DNA from 2 places in the Couchioplanes caeruleus genome. Region 1 is predicted to be linked to the other one. Evidence: riboswitches for the same ligand, from Rfam matches in the RefSeq annotation. Region 1 holds a riboswitch; the other holds the start of a gene.
The links. A riboswitch is a leader RNA that binds a small molecule or an ion and turns the genes downstream of it on or off. The one in region 1 is predicted to bind guanidine.
Positions count from the first base shown of each region.

Region 2: it holds a riboswitch for guanidine, as region 1 does, so the genes downstream of both, EDD30_RS21660 (DMT family transporter) here and EDD30_RS33385 (MBL fold metallo-hydrolase) in region 1, are expected to answer to the same signal.

Region 1 is NZ_RJKL01000001.1:7,390,253-7,400,606, forward strand. It holds gene EDD30_RS33360 (hydrogenase maturation nickel metallochaperone HypA/HybF) at 1-290, shown strand, start outside; gene hypB (hydrogenase nickel incorporation protein HypB) at 294-1,103, shown strand; gene EDD30_RS33370 (NifU family protein) at 1,773-2,285, opposite strand; gene EDD30_RS33375 (NADH-quinone oxidoreductase subunit B family protein) at 2,289-3,278, opposite strand; gene EDD30_RS33380 (helix-turn-helix domain-containing protein) at 3,446-4,066, shown strand; gene EDD30_RS33385 (MBL fold metallo-hydrolase) at 4,286-5,164, opposite strand; guanidine-III (ykkC-III) riboswitch at 5,176-5,242, opposite strand; gene EDD30_RS33390 (hypothetical protein) at 5,283-5,765, opposite strand; gene EDD30_RS33395 (glycosyl hydrolase) at 6,060-8,516, shown strand; gene EDD30_RS33400 (response regulator) at 8,618-9,277, opposite strand; gene EDD30_RS39520 (sensor histidine kinase) at 9,264-10,354, opposite strand, start outside.
Region 2 is NZ_RJKL01000001.1:4,874,611-4,884,964, forward strand. It holds gene EDD30_RS21640 (class I SAM-dependent methyltransferase) at 1-174, opposite strand, end outside; gene EDD30_RS21645 (hypothetical protein) at 529-738, shown strand; gene EDD30_RS21655 (FG-GAP repeat domain-containing protein) at 1,260-3,383, shown strand; guanidine-III (ykkC-III) riboswitch at 3,572-3,638, shown strand; gene EDD30_RS21660 (DMT family transporter) at 3,654-3,968, shown strand; gene EDD30_RS21665 (metallophosphoesterase) at 4,177-5,070, opposite strand; gene EDD30_RS21670 (GatB/YqeY domain-containing protein) at 5,096-5,548, shown strand; gene EDD30_RS21675 (transglycosylase domain-containing protein) at 5,619-8,024, opposite strand; gene EDD30_RS21680 (WhiB family transcriptional regulator) at 8,342-8,644, shown strand; gene bagB (ArsA family ATPase) at 8,645-9,799, opposite strand; gene bagA (ATPase BagA) at 9,880-10,354, opposite strand, start outside.

The DNA of each region.
Region 1 (10,354 bases):
TGTGCGAGCGGGCCGGTGACCGGCCGGTCCACACCGTCACGGTCCGGGTCGGAGCATTGACCGCGGTGGTGCCGGACGCCCTGCGGTTCTGTTTCGCCCTCGCCGTCGAGGGCACCGTCGCCGACGGCGCCCGGCTCGCCGTCGAGCACCGCCCCGGCACCCTGCGCTGCCGACGGTGCGGGACCGACGCCCGGATCGACGACCCGATCCTGCTGTGCCCGTGCGGCAGCGCCGACGTGGCGGTCATAGCCGGCCGGGAGCTGCAGATCGTCTCGATGGAAGTGGGCTGAGCCATGTGTGCGACCTGTGGATGCGGCGACCATCATCACCAGCACCCCGCCACCGAGACGGTCACCCTCGAGGAGAAGGTGCTGGCCAAGAACGACGCGCTCGCCGAGCGGGTACGCAACCGGTTGGCGGAGCGCGGCATCATCGCGGTGAACCTGATGAGCTCGCCCGGCTCGGGCAAGACCACCCTGCTCGAACGAACCATCCGCGAGCTGGACGGACGCCGACCGATCGCCGTCGTCGAGGGGGACCAGGAGACGCCGCTGGACGCGGACCGGATCAGGCGGACCGGCTGTGCCGTGGTGCAGGTGAACACCGGCGCCGGCTGCCACCTCGACGCCGCGATGATGAACGACGCGCTGGACGCGCTGGACCCGGCCACTGGCTCGCTCCTGTTCGTGGAGAACGTCGGCAACCTGATCTGCCCCGCGCTGTTCGACCTCGGCGAGGGCGACAAGGTGGTGATCATCTCGGTGACCGAGGGAACCGACAAACCGCTCAAGTACCCGTACATGTTCCGGGCGGCGGATCTGGTCCTGATCAACAAGATCGATCTGCTGCCGTACGTCGACTTCGACCTCGACGCATGTCGCCGGCACATCGCCGCGGTCAATCCCGGCGCCCGGGTACTCACCCTCTCCGCCACGCGGGGCGACAACCTCGCCTCGTGGTACGCATGGCTCGCCGGCCCGACCGACAGGCGAGGCTCGGCTTGGGCCGGCGGCGCCAGACCTGATACAGGCCCGCACCGGACGTCGTACGGAACACCCGCAGCACCCGGTCGGCCCGGACATAGCTCGAGATCTGTGCGGTGACATCCTGCAGGGCGGCCGACGCGGTGACCACCACGGGCAGGCTGCCGGCGTCCATGAACTCCTCGAGCACGGCGGCGTGCCGGTGGGTGTCCGCTCTGTGGTGCCCGACCCGCACCGCGACCACGTCGTGGCGGGGCAGCCGGCCGCGGAGTCCGGTGATGACGGGGTTGTGCTCGGGGTGCGCGCCCGACTGAGATCCGTAGACCACCAGCAGCTCGTCGGCGACGGCGAGCTCGGCCAGGCGGGCCACCACGGCGTCGGCGTCGGCGTCGGCGTCGCGAAGCACCGCCACGGTCGTGGTCGGGCCGGGGTGTGCCGCATCGAGCTCCTCCTGCGTCCGCCACCACGCGGTCTCGGGCTCACGCACGACCTGCGCCGGTGCCGGCGGCTCCACCAGCGACCGGGACTCGTGCCACCATTCCCGGATCCGCCGGACGGGCGACCTGCGCAGAGAAGTTCGTTGCCACATCACGATGCCACCTTATGAGTCGCTGCCTCCGGCCCTTGTGGACGCGGTGACCAGCCTGCCCGAGGCGTCCGAGACGCCACCAGACCCAAGCGTGTCCGTACATATGTGGCACCGCAGCCCGCCGCGGTCGAACGCAAAACGCCTGGTCACAGTGGGAGTCGGACACTTGTGTCCGGCCGCCGCCCGTGACCCCGGTACGCCTATCGGGTGATCGGCCCGCCGGGCCGTACCGACACCTGCAGCAGCGGCAGCGCGGGGGTCGGCGCCTCCACGACGACGTCGGTCACCTCGGGGGCCGCCTGCATGACGATCGATTCGATCCGGTGCACCACCGCCTGCCGGGACGACGGACAGCCGCCGCCGGCGGGCAGGCGTACGCGTACCACTCCGGCCTCGTCGACGCCCAGGTATTCCAGCCCGGGATCCCGCAGCCGCTCCAGGGCGCGCCGGATCCGGGTGCCGGTGTCCATCGGATGGAGGTCGTGCACCAGCAGCAGGCTCTCCACCAGCGGATCGGCGCAGAGATCCTCGAGCTGGTCCGCGCCGAGCCCTGCCGCGATCCGGGTCAGCCCGGCGCCGTAGAGCTGCACCAGGCAGCGGATCAGCTCCTCGGCGAGGTCGGCCGCGCGCCGATCGGGCCGCCCGCGCAACTCCGCCAGGAGCTGGTCGATACGCTCCGCGGCCGCCTCGGGTGCCGTCCTCGTGATCTCCACGGCTCAGGTCGCCGGCATCCGTACGGTGAAGCCGCGAAGCGTCCGCACGACCGGCGCGTAAGTCTCACCGGACGGCACAGCACCGGCCGCCGGCACTTCCATGAAGGGCATGAACTTGTCGGGAAACCCGGGCATGGTGCATCCGATGCAGATCCCGCCCACGTTCGGACAGCCGCCGACCCCGTTGATCCACCCTCGTTTCGCGACGTTGCACCGCACCACCTGACCCCAGCACCCCACCTTGACGAGGCAGTTCGACGACCCGTACCCGGTCGCGAAGTCGCTCTGGTCGTAGGCGGAGGCCCGGTCGCACCCGGAGTGCACGGTCGCCTCGAACAACCAGCGCGGCCGCAACGCCTCGTCGAGCGGGATCGTCCGAGCCTGCCCGCTGATCTGGTAGAGCAGGTGGAGGATGGTCTCGGACAGGTTGTCCGGGTGGGTCGGGCAACCCGGCACGCAGACCAGCGGCAACCCGGTCTTGGACTTCCACTCCCAGCCGAGGTGGTCCGGGACGCCCATCGCGCCGGTGGGGTTGCCGGCCATCGCATGGATGCCGCCGTACGCCGCGCAGGTGCCGACCGCCATCACCGCCGTCGCCTTCGGCGCCAGCCGGTCCAGCCACTCGGTGGTGGTGATGGGCTGCTCGGTCCGCGGATCGGTGCCGAACCCGCTCCAGTAACCCTGCTCCTTGTTGTTCTCGTCCGGCACGGACCCCTCGACGATCAGGATGAACGGCTCCAGCTCGCCGCGGTCGGCGCGATGGAACCATTCGATGAAGCTGTCGGCGCTACCGTCCGGGCCGTTCTCGAACCCGAAGAACGGCCAGTGCAGCGCGATCCGCGGAAGGCCCGGTAGGGCACCCAGCACGAGATCCTCGATGCTGGGCTGGGTCGCCGCAGTCAACGCCACCGACTCGCCGTCGCAGCTCAGACCGCCGTTCATCCAGAGGACGTGTAATACCTGCTCATCGCCGTCGAGGGGTGAGACGTTCACGAGCCGTCACCGTCCGATCCAGGTGCGACTGGGGACTCAGGCGGTTCAGTATTCGGTCGAGGCCAGCCTATTTCGCGGATCCGGCGGTGGACGTCACCCGATCGGGTACGAGATACATCCGTAAGCTCTTTCCGATGGCCACATCGGATCCTGGGTAAGGAGGCAAGATGTCGCCGTCTCCGGGGTTGGGCGAGGAAGACATCGAGGTCTTGCCGGTCGTGGTGGTCTCCCAGACGTTCCGGGCGCGCCCCTCCGCGCTGCCCGACATTCGTGACCTCTTCCGCCGACAGCTCACCGCTAGTCCGGTGTCCGACGAGGACGTCCGCACGCTGTGCGACCGGGTCGCCGACGTCCTCCTGGAGGTTGCCGGCACGAATGGCGCCATTCAGATCTCATTGCGGATCTTTCCCACGTCGGCGGAGGTGGACGTGCTCATGGCCCTGGACCGCGAGCCGGTGCCCGGCCGTGGGACCACTCCGGCGCTGCGCCCCGGCGATCCGACCGGGGTCGGCACCGATCCGGTGCCCGACCGCGGAGCCCCGATCGCGCAATCGCGGCCCGAGTCCAAGCCACCGCTCGCCATGCCGGCCCCGAAGAGGGCCGAAGGGTCCTTCGCCACCTGGCTCTCCGCCAGGCTGCGAGCCGAGGGCATGTCCATGGAAATGGCGGCTCGCGCACTGCAGGTGTCGACGAAGACGATCAGCCGCTGGGTCAGCGGCACCACCGAACCCCGCCTCCGCGACCTCTACCGGATCCGCCACGTCTTCGGCGAACCCCCGCTCCACTGAGCCCTGGCACGCGTCGTGGCCGGCGTCGCTGCATTCCGACTACGCCGCGGACGACAAAACCCCCGATATAGCCGAGGGGCGTCGCTCTTCGCCGACCCTCGCGGCGCGGCAGCCGGACTCAGGTCCGGCTGCCGCTTCCGGTCTGCGGCGCTGGGGATGGTGACCCGCTCACCATCGTGGCGGCGGCCGGCAACGGGAGGCCGCCGGGGTTGCCGACCCTCACGGTTCCCAGCAGATGACGAAGTCGGCGTAGGGGTGTCGGCCGGTCCGCCCGTCCACCTCGTCGATGGCTGCGCGGACGTCACGCAGCCGCCGAGGGCTCATCTGCAGCGGCGGCTCGTCGGGCTGGTAGGTGGTGCGGATCGGGTAGTCGACGCCGGGCGTGGTGGTCATCTCGATGTGGCAGCCGAGGACGTGGCTGACCGCGCGCGTCTCGGTGAACCGCACGAGCCGGTCGATCGTGTCGCGGAAGGCCGCCCAGTCCTGCACGTACAGGCGTCCGGGATAGACGGTGTCACCGGTGAACAGGAAGCCGGTGAAAGCGTCGTAGAAGGTCACCGCCGCCTCGTGGTGGCCGGGGCTGGCCAGGCATTCCAACACCCGTCCGCCCAGGTCAAGTGTGGTCACCCGGTCCAGATCGGCGCCCAGTCCGAGGTACGCCCACGCCGTGGCGCGGTCGGCCCCCACGACGACGGTGTCCGGCCGGCCGGCGAACTGCCCGTCGCCGGCGACGTGGTCGCCGTGGGCGTGCGTGTGCAGGACCAGCAGCTCATACCGGTCGCGGGGGTGTGCGGCCAGCCACCGCCCCACCAGGTCGTCGACGGTACGGCGCAACGGGAAGAACTCCGCGGCGGCGGTGGCCCCGGTGTCGAGCAGGACGGCACGGTCGTTGCCGAACAGCAGGAACAGGAAGGGCGCCTCGCAGTGGACCGCCATGTTCTGTCGCAGGATGAGGGTGTGGGCGTCGTACGCGTGCACCTGGATGTCGGGGTCGGTGTTGTGCTTGGCCGACTCCGAGCCGTGGATCCACCGCACGTCGAGGCTGCGCCCCTGCGAGGGTGCCGCGGTGAAGTCGATCGGGTGCGTGCCTCCGGTCATGACGCCTCCCACGAGCGTCGTCTTTGCGGACCGGGTACGGCGCATCTCGTCCGGGGAAGACGATCATCCGTCTCCGACGGGAAAAGTAGCAAGCCGTCCCTCCCCTCGCAACAGGCGGTCACGGCGCCAGCGTGCCGGCCTCGGTCTGCTCGGGAGTCCCGGCCTGCCAGTCCTTGGCGTCGCGCCGCACCATCGCCCAGGCCACCACGATGAACACGCCGGCGAGCATGGGCAGGAACGGCACCACCGTCACGCCGAGCAGGCCGTACGGCACCACCGCGGTGAACTCCCAGACGGTGGCGAGAACCAGGGTGACGCCGGCCGCCCAGTGCCAACCACGCCGGGCGGCCAGGACGGGCGTCGCCGTCGCGGCGGCGAGGTGGATCAGGAAGCCCACCAGGTAGTACCCGTACGGGACCGCGTCCCACCAGTCGTCGCCGCCCTCCTGGTACCGCTTGATCGCCTCCGTGCGGTATTCCAGGAAGTACGGGTCAAGGTAGTCGGTCGGCCACCACGGCAGGATCAACAAGCTGGCCCAGACCACGCCGACGGCCAGCCAGGCCAGCGTCCGCGCGCGACGGGCACCGTTCGACAGGAACACGCGCCACCTCCACTGCACCGGAGACTACCGACGGACAGCCGCCTCTCGATCCGCCGAGCGGCAACCTTTACGAAAGCCTCACATGGCTCAGGTGATCCGATGTCACGGGTCGCGCGGCGCGACGACCGGCTTCGCAGAATCTCCCCATCATGCACACAATGGCGCGGATACGGCCAGACGCTCCACATGAGACATGCGTCATTGAACGCGTTCAAGTCACTTCCGTAGGCTTCCCGCGCGGGGCGGACCGCCCTCGAGAACCGCGATCGCATCAAGAGAGGTGGTAGGGAAGCGGTGGCTGCAGGAAGAGAACCGAAGGTCGCGCATCGTCGACCGATACTGGCATTCGTCGTCGCCGCCGTGGTGGCCGCGACGACCGCGGCGATTCCGGCGACCGCGGCGTCAGCCGATCCGGCGTGGCTGAAGCGGCTGTTCACCCAGGAGTTCGAGGAGGACTTCCAGCGAACGGCACAGGGATTCACTCCGAACCATTGGCCGAACAGCAGCGGCCAGCAAGCCCGCTGGGTCTTGTCGAAAGGTGAGGGCGTCCGCGACAGCGCCGGAGTGGCCGGCGGCGCCCAGCGTTTCCGGGTGGAGAACCGGCCCGAAGGCGCCGACGTCCACCTGGTGAATCCCCACTCGTTCGTGCGGGGTCAGGCGTACCGGGTCCAGTTCATGGCGCGAGCGGAACGGACCACCAAGGTCGATCTGTTCCTGCGCCGGGACGTCCGGCCCTTCACGCCGGACGCCAGCAAGACGATCGAGGTGACCCGGGAGTGGAAGTCGTTCACCTTCCAGGGCACCTACACCGCGGCTGTCGCAGGATCGTTCCGCATCGGGCTCCAGGAGACCGGCGTCGACGTGTTCATCGACCGGTACGCCGTCTTCCGCGTCACCGGCTCCGACCGGATCGCGCCCATCGACATTCCCGCCGGCATGGACGCGACGGAGCAGACCACGCTCGTTCACGACGTCGACTTCGAGGGGGAGTACACCCACGGCCGGTACGCGCGCGGCTGGCAGCCGAACGACCCCTCCAACAGGGCGGACGCGTTCGAGGCCGGCCCCGAGACCCGCGCCGGCTACTTCGTCGACGGCACGACCTCGCAGCGGTTCAAGCGCGAGACCTACGTCGCCGACAACAAGGTGCTGGAGAGCAGGGCCGAGCTCTACTACTCGTTCACCTGCCAGCCGAAGAAGAAGTACCGCGTCACCGCACATCTGCGGGCCGATCAAGGGCAGACCGAGGTGCCGGCGCAGTTCGGGGTGCGCCGGGCCCCGGAGCCTTACACCTTCCTCACCGTACGTAACCTCAAGCTCGGCGGATCTTGGCAGCCGGTGGAGATGGACGTCGTCTGCGTGCAGCGCGCCGGAACGGGCATCCAACTGCGGCTGACCGTCGGGCAGGTCGACAAGAACATCTACATCGACGACCTGACCGTCTCCGAGGTGCACGACAATCCCGCCCACCCGGTGGGCACCGGCGTGGTCTCGGACAATCTGTTCGGCATTCACAGCCCGTTGATGCACAACCCGAACTGGCGGTGGCCCGCGCTGGGACAACACGTGGTCCGGCTCTGGGACACCAATACCGCGTGGCGCTTCCTGGAGAAGGACCAGGACGTCTGGCCCTGGGACGACGGCCAGTACGGCAAGCGGCTCGACCAGACGTTCATGAAGAAACTGATCCAGACCAGGAACACGCTCGATCCCAAGCTGAAGATCGTCTACACCATGGGGGAGACCCCGAACTGGGCCAGCTCCAAGCCCGACACTCCGAACTTCGCCGCGGCGCCTCCGAAGAACGACGAGGACTGGAAGGACTACGTGCGTACCGTCGCCCGCCGGTACAAGGGCGAGATCGACGTGTACGAGCTCTGGAACGAGCCCGACGCCGGCCCTCGTGCGGATGGTAGGTCGTTCTACAGCGGCACCCCCGAGCGCATGGCCCAACTCGCCCGGCTGGCGCGCGACGTGCTGGACCGGGAGGACGAGGAAGCGATCCTGGTCAGCCCCGGCATCACCACCGGCGGCGTGAGCTGGCTCGACCGGTTCCTTGCCGCCGGCGGCGCGGAGGCCGTCCACGGCGTCGGATTCCACTGGTACTTCGGTACAAACCCGGAGAATGTGGGCTACATCGACAACATCCGTGACGTGATGAGGCGGCACGGCATCGAGCACAAGAAGCTGTGGAACACCGAGGGCAGCTCGTCCAACTGCGTCGGCGGGGTCGGACCCTGCCTCAACGACAAGGTCGCGGTCTGCCTCAAGGACGGCGCCTGCGACGCCGCATTCTGCGCGGCGGAACCCGGCAACTGCCGGGAAGTCAACGCCGTCGAACGGCGCTCCGCCGTCGCCCGGGCACTGTTGCTCATGGCCGGTCGCGGCGTGGAGAACTTCAACTTCTACACCTTGGAAGGAAGCCACGACGCCAAGCTGCTCGAGTCGGCGGCGACATCGGACTACACCACGCCCAGCGAGGAGGGCAGGGGATACAGCGCCGCCGCCGATTGGCTTCGCGGCGGGAAGGTGCTTCAGTCGTACATCATCAGGGACGATATTTACGTGCTGCGCATCCAGCAGGGCGCACAGCAGCACTCCGTCCTGTGGACCACCGGCGAAGGCGTGCGCGTCCGGCTTCCGCAACAGTGGAACGCCGGGCAAGCCACCACGCTGGCCGGCACGCGGGTCGACATCTCGGCCGACCGGGAACTCGACCTCGGACTCGAACCGGTGAAGATCGCCTCCTGACCGAGAGCGAGGCCGACCTGAGGCGACCGCGCCGCCGGCGAAGGCCGGCGGCGCGGCGCCGCGGTCCCCGAACTGGCAGCGTGGGTCCCCACGAGTCCGCCTCAGCGGCCCAGGCCTCCCTCGCGGGCTCGCAGAATGGCCTCGGCCCGGTCGACGACATGCAGCTTGGCGAAGATGTTGGACACGGTGTTGCGAACCGTCTTGGGTGACAGTTGTAGTCGGTCGGCGATCTGATTGTTGTTCAGGCCGTCCGCGATGAGCCGCAGCACCTCGTTCTCCCGGGGCGTCAGGTGTGGGAAGGCCAGACTGGTGATCGCGGCGGGTGCTGCGGCGAAGAACTCGGTGACACGGCGAGCGATCGTCGGTCCGAAGATCGCCTCTCCATGGGCGGCGGCGACGATTGCCCGGATGATCTGATCCTGCCTGGCGCCCTTGAGCAGATATCCGATCGCCCCGGCGCGCATCGCGGCAAACAGGGTGGCGTCGCCGTCGGCCATCGTCAGTGCGATGACGGCGATGTGGGGGCTCTGGGCCGTGATCTGGCGCGTTGCTTCCACTCCATCGAGGATGGGCATGAGAATGTCCATGACGATGACGTCCGGTTGCAGGTCGGCGGCGAGAGCGACCGCGGCCGCGCCATCCTCGGCGGTGCCGATGACGTCGATGGCCGGTACCGAGTCGAGCAGCATGGCGAGGCCATCACGGTAGACGGGATGATCGTCGACAAGGAGAACCCGCACGGGTTCGTCAGGTGGCGGCATGGGCGGTCCTGAGCTCGTCGGTCGACGGCACTATCGCGGTGAGCTCCGTCAGGGGGAGATGGCACCGTACTACCGTTCCTCCATCCGGAGGACCCTCGACACTGCAGTGACCGCCGAGCTCGGCGGCGCGTTCGCGCAGCGAGATGAGGCCGACCCCGGCCGCGATCTCAGGAGCGATGCCGCGCCCGTCATCGCGGATCTCGACTGTGAGCGCGGCGTCATCGGTGCTCTGCACAAGCGTCACCGTGCAGGAGGTCGCGGCGGCGTGCCGAACCACATTGATCAACGCTTCCGAAACGATGCGATAGGCGGCCACCTCGACCGCGGCGGGCAGGGCGGTGAGCGATGTGGCTTCCACCTCCACGTCGAGACCCGGCCCGCGCATCCGGTCGGCCTGTTGGCGTATGGCGCGGACCAGCCCCAGCTCGTCCAGCGCAGGCGGACGCAGGTCGTACACGACACGGCGGATCTCGTCGAGGACCGCTCCGATGTCGCCGGCGGCGTCGCGCAACATGACGTCGACTGCCTGCGGTGAACGCTCCGCCAGATTGCGGGCCGTCTCGATGCGAAGCGCGATGGCGCCCAGCGACGGGCCCAGCCCATCGTGCAGGTCGCGGCGCAGCCTACGGCGTTCCTCCTCGCGGCCGAGCACGAGGCTCGTGCGGGCTCGGCGAAGGGAGGCGTTGATGTCCGTGGCCCGGGCCGCGGCGGCGGCCTGCCGGACGAGGTCGCCGAGCAGTCGCTGGTCACCCTCGCCGATCCGCACCTGGTCGCGTCGCCGCACGATGAGCTGTCCGATCGGCTCGCCACGGTAGGCGATCGGCAGCGTGAGCAGTCCGCCATCGCCCTCGCCACTCGTGACGGTCAATCGGGTGCCGTCAAGCCGATTCACCTGCACCGACACGAAGCCGAGGCGGAACGCCGCAGCCAGGGTGCGGGTCAGCTCCTCGAGCTGTTCCTGCACATCCGCGGCGGTCTCCAGGCGGCGGGCCAGGGTGGCGACGGTGCCGGCATCGGCGCGGCGGCCGAACAGCAGTCGCCGCGCCCACCGCCACAGCAGATCGCGGACGAGTGCGT
Region 2 (10,354 bases), 2.5 Mb from region 1:
CGGGCGCACGGGAACCTGGGTCCAGCTGCTGACCCGCCCGCCGAGATCGAGGACGGTCATCTGGGCAAGGTCCGGGAAGGTGTCGGACAGCCAGGCAGCGCGCAGCGCACGCCGTTTCGCGCCATAGGAAGTCGGCGAATCGACGAGATGGAACCGGAGTGAGTGGAGGGGCATTCCTGCCATCGTGGTCCTGCCCCGGCAGGGCGGCAAGATGTTCTCGGTATCGATTTAACATCGCGCTCTCCGTCCACGCGCGCAAGATCTACATGCGTCCACGGACGTTGCGCTGGCAGAATGCCGTGAACCCAGTCAATTTCGGACGACCCGCTACCTTTTTTTGCGACCAGATTGACGCTCGTCGTCGGACGCCCACACTCCGGCGGCTAAATGATCTTGAAGTGGGACTGTGTCTCGTTGGTCTCGACGACGAAAAGGGCTGTTCGTCCGAATCAAAGGCGTGCACGGTCGGATGGGGGTCGTTCTTTAGCCGCCGGGCTGATCGCCGCACCGGTAGCGAGGCTGCGCGAGATGGCTGGCGACGCCTGGGGCGTGTGGCTGGCCACCGTCACCATCGTGCTCGTGTTCGCTGGGACCATTGTCGGGCTCATGCTGCTGTTCTGGAGCGCCGAGCGGGCGGAGTCAGCCTTCGAGGCAACGATTACCGTGATGGTTCTGATAACGCTTGTTCGAGTCGTTGGAGCCGTTGCAGGACGGCGTGAGAACGACCCGCCGAATTAGTGATGTGTCAACGCCGGAGGCCGCTTCCCGCCGCCCGTCGCCGTCCTGAAGAACGGCGGGAACGCCAAGCTCCTGCATCTGCGTCCTCGTGACTGCGCCACCCGCCTGGAGAACATCGCCCGCTTCCTCGACTTCATCGGCGAAAGCATCATCCGCGCAGCAGAACAGGCCCGCGAGCTCCTCCGCACCAAGCCCGGAACAACCAGCGCGTTCTAGCGGTGGCATCGAAGGTGGTGGAGCCAGGCGATCATCGATCTCGGCGCGCGGGCCCGGCGATGGTCGGCATCTAAACATGGAACTTCGGCGAAGTCCACCTGAGTGCTCCGGACCGGGGGGAGGCGATCGTCTCATCCACATTTCTTGCTCGGCGCTGCTCGCGGCCGATACGGTCCCGTTTCGATTCGCGGCTCCGATGGCATCGACAGCCCGGGCCACCAGTCCTTTCGCTACGGGGGAACGCTTTCATGAATTTTTCGACCTTGGGGTCGGCTCGTCGCCTGATGGCCGCAGGCGTGACCGCGGTGTCTCTGACTTTGGGCGTGCCCACGGTGGCGCAGGCCGCGCCGATGGCGGGTGTGCTGGCCGCGGACGTGGCGGACCAGGGTCCGGCCAGCTACGAGCAGAAGCTGAAGGTGGCCGTGAAGTTCGGCCGCGGTGACGACGCCGCCCTGATCGAGCGGACCGACCGCGACTTTGTCATCGGGCTCTGGAAGCTCATCAAGGACGATCCGGACCACCTCGAAGTGAGCGCCGCCGCCGAGCTGGCGTACGGCACCTTGTCCGCGCCGGAAGGCTCGGACGCCACCGCAGCGGCCTGCCGGGAGTTCATCGTCACCGGCGTGTTCGCGGCGTTCGAACGGGACCTCGCCCGCGAGAAGGCCGAGGCCGACGCCAAGCGGCAGAGCGACCTCGCGCGTGCCGCCGCCGCGGCCAGCATCCACGTCGTCGCCGACGCGGCCATGCTCAACGGCGACGACAGGGCCTTCGCCCAGCTGATCTGGAAGCGTGTCGAGAACGACACCGACTGGCCCAAGGTCAAGGAGGCGGCCGCCGCCGCGCTCGCGGGCACCGCCGAGCAGCAGCGTACGTTCATCGCCTCCGGCCTGGCCGCCGCCGCCAAGCAGGACATCGCCGATATCATCGCCAAGGACCAGGAGAAGTCCGAAGCCGAGAAGGCCGCGGCGCTGGCACGCGCCGCGAAGGAGTCCGCCGCACACAAGATCGGGCTGGAGCCCACACCTCAGCTCCTCAACCTGCCGGACCGGGACTTCGTCACCGAGGTGTGGAACCACGCCGCCGGCGGCAGCGAGGTCCAGGCCGCCGCCATCGCCGCGGCACGGAGCAACGACCCGGCCGTGTGGAAGTCCTTCATCGAGGTGGGCATTCACCAGGCCAAGGACCGCGACACCCAGAGGGCCTTCGAGGCGGCGGCGGCCGAGGACCGCCGCCAGGTCGAGGAGATCCTGGTCCGGGCAGAGAAGATCCGGCACCGCAAGCTCGCCGCCGCGGCCCGCGCGGCGCTGGCCGGCACCCGGGATGACGTGAGCTGGTTCCGGCGTACCGGGCAGTTCGAGGTCGGGCCAGACGCGCTGACCGAGGACGCCCGCGCGGACATCCCCGTGGTCTACGGGTACGCCACCGGCGCCATCGCGCCGCTCACGTTCACGACCGGGCCGACGGGTGCATTCACGTCGAGCAAGGGCACCAAGACGGCCGACGGCGCCTACAACATCAGCAAGATCAAGACGTTCCGGGGCGACTTCAACGGCGACAAGATCGTCGACCAGGCGGTGCTCAACGGCGCGGCCGACGGGTCGATGTCGCTGGACACCTTCCTCGCCAAGCCCGACGGCACCTACCAGGCCGGCCTGCGTTCGTGGCAGCACAAGACGTTCGGCGCGTACGACAGGATGCGGCTGACCAGCGGCGACTTCAACAAGGACGGGCGTACCGACATCGCCGGGTTCCTCAGTTACCCCGACTACTCCATCGGCCTGCACACCTGGCTCGCGCGCGAGGACGGTGGCTTCGGCAACCCGACGCGGAGCTGGTTCGCCCCGGCGCAGCCGTACTGGGGCGAGGTCGGCCGGATGAAGATCTTCAGCGGCGACTTCAACAACGACGGCCGTACCGACATCGGGTCGTTCTACGGGCACGCCGACCACAGCGTCGCGATCTACACCTGGACCGCCAACACCAGCGGCGGCTTCGGAAACCCGACCCGGGCCTGGCATGCGCCGTCGACCCCGTACTGGGGCGACGTCAAGCGGTTGACCATCACCGCGGGTGACTTCAACGGCGACGGCCTCGGCGACGCTGCCGGGCTCTACGGGTACGCCGACGGCAAGCTGGCCATGTTCACGTTCACCGCCAAGCTCGGCGGCGGCTTCAACAACGCGCTCGTCTCCTGGAAGTCGACGACCGCGGCATTCGGCTCCTGGGATCGCACCCGCCTCACCGCCGGCGACTTCAACGGCGACGGCCGTGACGACGTCGCATTCCTCCACGGATACGACAACGGTACGGTCGCCCTGCACAGCCTGACCGCCGACACCACGGGCGCGTTCGCCGCCCCGGTCAAGGCGTACAGTTCCGCCACGTTCGGCTCGTACGGCAGCATCAACCTGGCCGACGACCAGACCTGAGCCAGGAAGCGCATCGCCGGCGCGCCGCCGCGCTCCGCGCGCGACAGCGCAGGCAGGACCGGGGCAGCGTCGCCGGTCGCCGGCCGATGTAGCCGATCGGAATGTAGAGAACGCCGGTGGTGGTACGCCGAACACGGTGTGCCACCACCGGCGTTTTGCCGCCGCCATCGGGGGTGGCTACCCTGGGGGTGATGCCGCATCGCGGACATCCCGGACGAGTGCGTGTCGTACCCGGCCTGACAAGACGACCGCCCCAGGGGTGAGTTCGTCATGGCATGGATCGTCCTGATCATCTCCGGCCTGCTCGAGACCGTCTGGGCCGTCGCCCTCGCCAAGAGCCAGTCCTTCAGCCGCATCGTGCCGAGCGTCGTGTTCGCCGTGGCGCTGGTGCTGAGCATGGCGGGGCTCGGCTACGCGCTGCGCAGCGTCCCGATCGGCACCGGCTATGCGGTCTGGGTGGGGATCGGAGCCGTGGGCACGGCGCTGGTCGGCATGGTCGCCCTCGGTGAGTCCACCAGTCTGCCCCGGCTCCTCTGCCTGCTCCTCGTCATCAGCGGCGTCGTCGGCCTCAAGTTCTTCCACTGACGGGCTCATGCCGCCGGTCCAGCGAGAGCGAAGCGTGAGGCTCAGGGCGAGTCGGTGTCGCGGGTTCGGGCAAGGGTGAGGCGTGAGGCTCAAAGCGGGCCGGTGCCGCCGGTTCAGCCAGGGTGAAGACCGAGGTGGGGACGCTCGGGAGAAGTTTCGGGCGACCGACAACAGCGCAGAGGCGGCGGGACGAGCATCTGTCGCCGGCTCAGCGGGGGATCAGCGTCAGGATGGAGGCCTCCGGGCGGCATGCGAAGCGGATCGGGGCCGTCGGGTGGGTGCCGAGGCCTGCCGATACGTGCAGCCACGCCTCGGAGCCCGGCCAGCGGTGCAGGCCCTTGGCCATCGCCTGCGGCAGGTCGCAGTTGGTGGTCAGTGCGCCGTAGCCCGGGACGCAGACCTGGCCGCCGTGCGTGTGGCCGGCCAGCAGGAGAGAGAAGCCGTCCGCCGCCATCGCGTCCAGGACGCGGGAGGCCGGGGTGTGGGTGACGCCGATGTGCAGGTCGGCGCCGGGGGAGGCTTCGCCCGCCACCGAGGGGTAGTCGTCGCGGTCCACGTGGGGGTCGTCGACGCCGACGAACTCGATCGACCGGCCGCCGGCCTTGAGCACCGTACGGGCGTTGTTGAGGTCTGCCCAGCCCGCCTCGCACAGGGCCTGGCGCAGGGTTTCCGTCGGCAGGTCGACGCCCTGGACGTACTCGCGCTCGGGCAGCAGGTATTGCAGCGGGTTCTTCCAGACCGGGCCGCGATAGTCGTTGGAGCCGAACACGAAGGCTCCCGGGAGACCCAGCAGTGGCTCGAGGGCGCGCAGGACGCCGGGCACCGAGTCGGGGGAGGACATGTTGTCGCCGGTGACGACCACGAGGTCGGGGTCGGTGCCGGCGAGGGCGGCGACCCAGGCCTGCTTGCGGTGCTGGGACGGCATCATGTGCAGGTCCGACAGGTGCAGGATGCGCAGGGGCTCCGCGTCCGGTTCGAGCACCGGGACGCTGAAGCGGCGCAGTGTGAAGAGGTTGCGCTCGACCAGGGAGGCATAGGCGAAGGTGGCGCCGCCGACGGCGGCGATCGCGGCGGCCAGGGCGATAAAGGGGCGCTTGCGCATGACGGTCAGAGTAGTTTGACCGTCCATGGGAACGCTGAAGGACCGCCTGAACGATGACCTGCGTGCCGCGATGAAGGGCCGCGACGAGCTGACCACCTCGACGCTGCGGATGGCGCTCTCGGCGGTGCGCAACGCCGAGGTCTCCGGTGACGCCGCGCGGGAGCTCTCCGACGACGAGGTGCTCACGGTGCTGACCAAGGAGGCGAAGAAGCGCCGTGAGGCCGCGACGGCCTTCGAGGACGCCGGGCGTGCCGAGCAGGCCGCGCGGGAGAACGCCGAGGGCGGCATTCTCGACCGGTACCTGCCGGTCCAGCTCTCCGACGAGGAGATCGTCGAGCTGGTCGCGGAGGCGCTGCGCGCCGGTGGCTTCAGCGGGAAGGGGCAGATGGGTCCGGCCATGAAGGCCGCCCAGGCGGCGGTGGCCGGCCGGGCGGAGGGTGGCCGCGTCGCCGCGGAGGTACGCAAGCAGCTCGGCTGAAGTCCGCCCGGCGATCGGAAACGGGCGGGCCATCGAAGGGTGACTCGCCCGTTTCCCGTGAAACCGTGCGCTAGCGGCGTCCGGGTCGCCGGCGGTTGCCGCCGTCGTCCTCTTCCGGGTCGTCGGGCTTGCCGTCGCGGCCCTTGCTGACCTCGATGCTCACGAAGCCGCCCTTGATGGTGCGGCCGCTCGGGTTGGTGCCGGCCGCGGTGCCCTTCGGACAGTTGGACTCGACCTCGGCGCCGACGGTGGCGCTGAAGCCGGCGCCTTCCAGGCGGGCCCGGGCGCCGTCAAGGGTCGCGCAGGTCACCTCCGGGATCAGGCGCTGGTCGCCGAAGGCCATCTTCTTGCTGTCCGGCTTCTTGAAGTCGACCTTGGGCGTGCCGTCCAGGTAGTCCGCCATCGTGCGATAGACGGCGGGATTGACGATGTTGTGTGACATGTAATCCCGGTGGTTCTGATAGTCCGGGTTCACCAGATAGCCGGCGACGGTCAATGAGCTGCTGCCGACGATGAGCGACGCCGTCTTGAAGCCGTCGGTGGTGCCGGTCTTGCCGTAGATCGGATGCCGGATCGTGTTGTAGGCCTGGGCCTCGGTGGAGCCGCTGCAGTTCCCCAACTGGGCCCGGTCGCCGACCGGACAGCGGGCGGCGTCGAGGGCCGCGCGGGCCACGTCGGGACTGGTGGCCCGGACGCAGTGCGGCTTGCCAACGTCGATCTTGTCGCCATCCTGGGACGTGATCTGTTCGACCGGTGTCGGGGTGCAGTACATGCCGTCGCCGGCCAGGGTTGCGTACGCGTTGGCCATCTCCAGCGGGGTGGTGGAGTTCACGCCGAGCGTGAAGGCACCCCACTGGTGTGCCGCCTCCTCGGTGGAGGAGAGGTCGATGTCCGTCTGCGTGCGGAACTGGATGCCGAAGCGCTTGGCGACGTCGACGACCTTCTCGGCGCCGACGCGCTCCTGCAGCGGGACGAAGTAGGTGTTGGTGGATCTGCCGAAGGCGCTCCACATGTTGAGCACGCCGCCGGCCTGCCGGTTCGCGTTCTCGGGACAGTAGTACTTGCCGTTACAGGTAGCTGGGCCGGGGGCGATGATGTACTTCGACACGTACTTCTTGGGCGCATTGATCGAGTACGCCAGCGGGTAGCCGTTCTCCAGGGCCGCGACGATGGTGAACATCTTGCTCACCGAGCCGGCCTGGTAGCCGGTGATGTCGCCGCCGCCGCTCATCAGCGGGTTGGTGGTGTTCGGGTACGTGCCGCGGATGCCCTTCCTCGCCTTGGCCGGGTCCGAGGAGAGCTTGTTCTTCGGTTGCGCCGGATCGTCGAGCTTGAAGCGGCGGTTCGCCGCGAGCGTGCGGACCTTGCCGGTGCCGGGCTGGATGCCGGCCAGGAGCAGGGCGTTCTTGTTCTTGTCGCCGATGCGGTCGGTGATGTTCTCGCGGGCGGCGTTCTGCGCCTTGACGTCCATCGAGGTCTGGATGCGGTAGCCGCCGCTCTTGAGCCGCCGCTCGCGGTCGTACGTGGTGGCGCCGAACTCGTTGCGGCTCAGCCACCAGCGGTAGAAGTAGTCACAGAAGAAGCCCCAGCTATTCGTCACCACGGAGACGCAGCCGTTGCCGACCCGCTGGACGGTCTTGGCGATCTTCGTCTCGGTGGCCTTCTTGGCCTCTTCCGGGGTGATGAACTTCAGCTCGAGCATGTCCGCGACGACGTAGTCGCGTCGTGCCAGCGCCTGCGGGTGGCCGCTGGCGGTGGTCGGATTGAACGCCGTGGGCGCCTTCACCATGCTGGCGAGCAGGGCCGACTCTGCGATCGTGAGGTCTTTGGGCTTCTTCTTGAAGTAGACCTGGCTGGCGGCGTAGACGCCGTACGATCCGTTGCCGAAGGGCGCCTGGTTGAGGTAGCGCTCGAGGATCTGGTCCTTGGTGAGCTCCTTCTCGACCTGCATGGCGTACTTCATCTCGGTGATCTTGCGCTTGGGCGTGTCCTTGGTGGCGTTGACGACTTCCTGGGGGTTCGTCGCCGAGTAGGCCAGGGACATGCGCACGTACTGCATGGTCAGCGTCGAGGCGCCCTGCTGGGAGGACTTGCCGCTGTTGTTGTTGACGAACGCGCGGGCGACACCCTTGAGGTCGACGCCGTTGTGCTTGTAGAACTCGTGATCCTCCGCCGCGACGATCGCGTGTTGCATGTGCTTCGAGATGTCCTTCAGCGGGACGTCGCTGCGGAACTCGTCGTAGAAGACCGAGATCTGCGTCTTGTTGTCCGAAGCGAAGATTCGGCTGATCTGGGGCGCGCTCGCCTGCTTGAGTTCGCCGGGAAGGCTTGCGAAGGTCTCCCCGCCCGCCTTTGCGGCCAATCCGGACATCGCTACGGCGGGGAAAGCGGCAGCGGCGACCACCACTCCGGCCAGAAGGCCGCAGATCAGCAACGAGGTCGCATTGGCGAAGATGTTGTGATCGCGTCTGCGCATCCAGGAGGTCACGACAGCAGGGTACGCGAAAGAGGCCCGTGACCACGCGACGAGTTGGTCACGGTTCGCCCAGAATGATTCTGCCCCCTCGATCGGCCGGGCGGAGCGTTTTCTGAGATATCCCGCGAGGTTTTCTCCGTCCGGTCAGAGTGTGATGCCCGGAACTTCCGAGGTATACGTATTTGAGGGACAACGTTGCGTAATCGCCTGACTACGGAGCATGATGGGTCCGGCGAGCTATCGCACGACGTCTGCGCGGCTTGGGGGACATGAGCGCGTCGGCGTCAGGGGGTAATTGCAAGGGGGGACGTGAACAGATGGGGATGATCAGCGACTGGCCCAGCATGGCGGCGTGTCAGAGTGGCGACCCTGACGCGCTTTTTGTGCAGGGCGCCGAGCAGAACGTGGCGAAGAGAATCTGCCGAAGCTGCCCGGTCCGCTACGAATGCCTCGCCGACGCACTGGACAACCGGATCGAATTCGGAGTCTGGGGAGGCATGACCGAACGGGAGCGGCGGGCTCTGCTGCGCCGGCACCCGCACGTGGCGAGCTGGCGCAAGATGTTCGAAGCCGCACTGCGTGAGAAGGGCGCCGACAAGGTGCTCGTCTCCACCCGCTGATTAGGTGGAAATTCCGGCGGTGAGCGTATCGCCGATCGTTCGCAGCCCGTCGACGTCGTGGACGTCGGCGGGCTGCGCCGTCACCGACACCGTGGGCACGTCCGGGAAAGCGCCGGTGAACTGCGCGGCCACGCGTACCTCTCGATCGATCTGCCGGAGCAGCCCGGCATGCACCCGTAGCGCGTCGGCCGTGGTCTGCTGATCGCCCTCGGCGTCGAGGGCGGCCGCCCCGGCCTCGGCCGCGGCCAGCGGGACCGACTCCAGCGCCGCGCGGTGGGTGCGGTTGAGCACCAGACCGGCGAGCGGCATGCGCTCGGCGACCAGCCGCTCGGCGAAGTACGCGGCCTCGCGGACCGCGTCGCGCTCCGGCGCGGCGACCAGCAGGAAGGCCGTCTGCGGGTCCTGCAGGATCCGGTACGTCTCGTCGGCGCGCTGCCGGAAGCCGCCGAACATGGAGTCCAGCGCGGCGACGAAGCCGGACAGGTCGGTGAGGAGCTGGGCGCCGAGGATCTTCTGCACCGCCCGGGAGAAGAGTCCGAACGAGGCGGTGACCAGGCTGAACATGCTCCGCCCGCCGCGCGCCGGAGCCATCAGCATGCGCAGCATGCGGCCGTCGAGGAAGCGCGACAGCCGCGCGGGCGCGTCGAGGAAGTCGAGCGCGGAGCGCGACGGCGGCGTGTCCACCACGATCAGGTCCCACTCGTCGCGGGAGCGCAACTGACCGAGCTTCTCCATCGCCATGTATTCCTGCGTGCCGGAGAAGGTGGAGCTCATGGCCTGGTAGAAGGGGTTCCCAAAGATCTCCGCGGCGCGCTGTGGCGAGGTGTGCGCCTGCACGACCTCGTCGAACGTGCGCTTCATGTCGAGCATCATGGCGTGCAGCTCGCCGCCGGCCGCCTCGGTGTCGATGCCCTTGACCTGCCGGGGCGTGTTGTCCAGCTCGGTCAGGCCCATCGACTGGGCCAGGCGGCGCGCCGGGTCGATGGTCAGCACCACCGTGCGCCTTCCGTGCCGTTCGGCGGCGCGTAGCCCGAGCGCGGCCGCCGTGGTGGTCTTGCCGACGCCGCCGGCGCCGCAGCACACCACGATGCGGGTCGACGGGTCCGCCAGCAGGGCGTCGACGTCCAGGCGCGGGGCGGTCTGATCAGCGGCCACGATTCGAGCGTACTGACTCGGGGCTCGGGTCGCGGGGTGGAGCGCGGTGCTGTGTGGCCGGTCAGACAATCAGCATGAGCTCAGACACCCATGAGTATGTCGGCGAGCCGGTTCAGCCCGTCGAGATCCACCCCGCCCTCCAGCAGAGGCAGTTCCACCATCGGATGGTCGCTCTCGGCGAGATCGGCGCGCAGCGACTCCTCGAGCTCGCGCCGGGTCAGATGCGCCTTCGCCTCGGCGTGCAGCGCGGCCACCGTCGCCGGGTCGGTCGGCAGCCCGGCCGCGGTCAGGCCGCGCTTGAGCTCCGCCTTGGTCACCTTCGCGCCGGCCAGCAGCGGAGGCCGGGCGCCGTTGACGATGATCCGGCCGACCGGGATGTGCAGGGCGTTCAGTTCCGCGATGGCGTCGAGGCTCTCCTGCACGGGCATCTCCTCCAGCAGCGTGACCACGTGCACGGAGGTGATCGGCGAGCGCAGCAGCGAGGCGACCCCGTCGCTCTGCGTCTTGATCGGTCCCATCTTCGCCAGCTTGGCGGTCTCCGCGGTCACGTTGAGG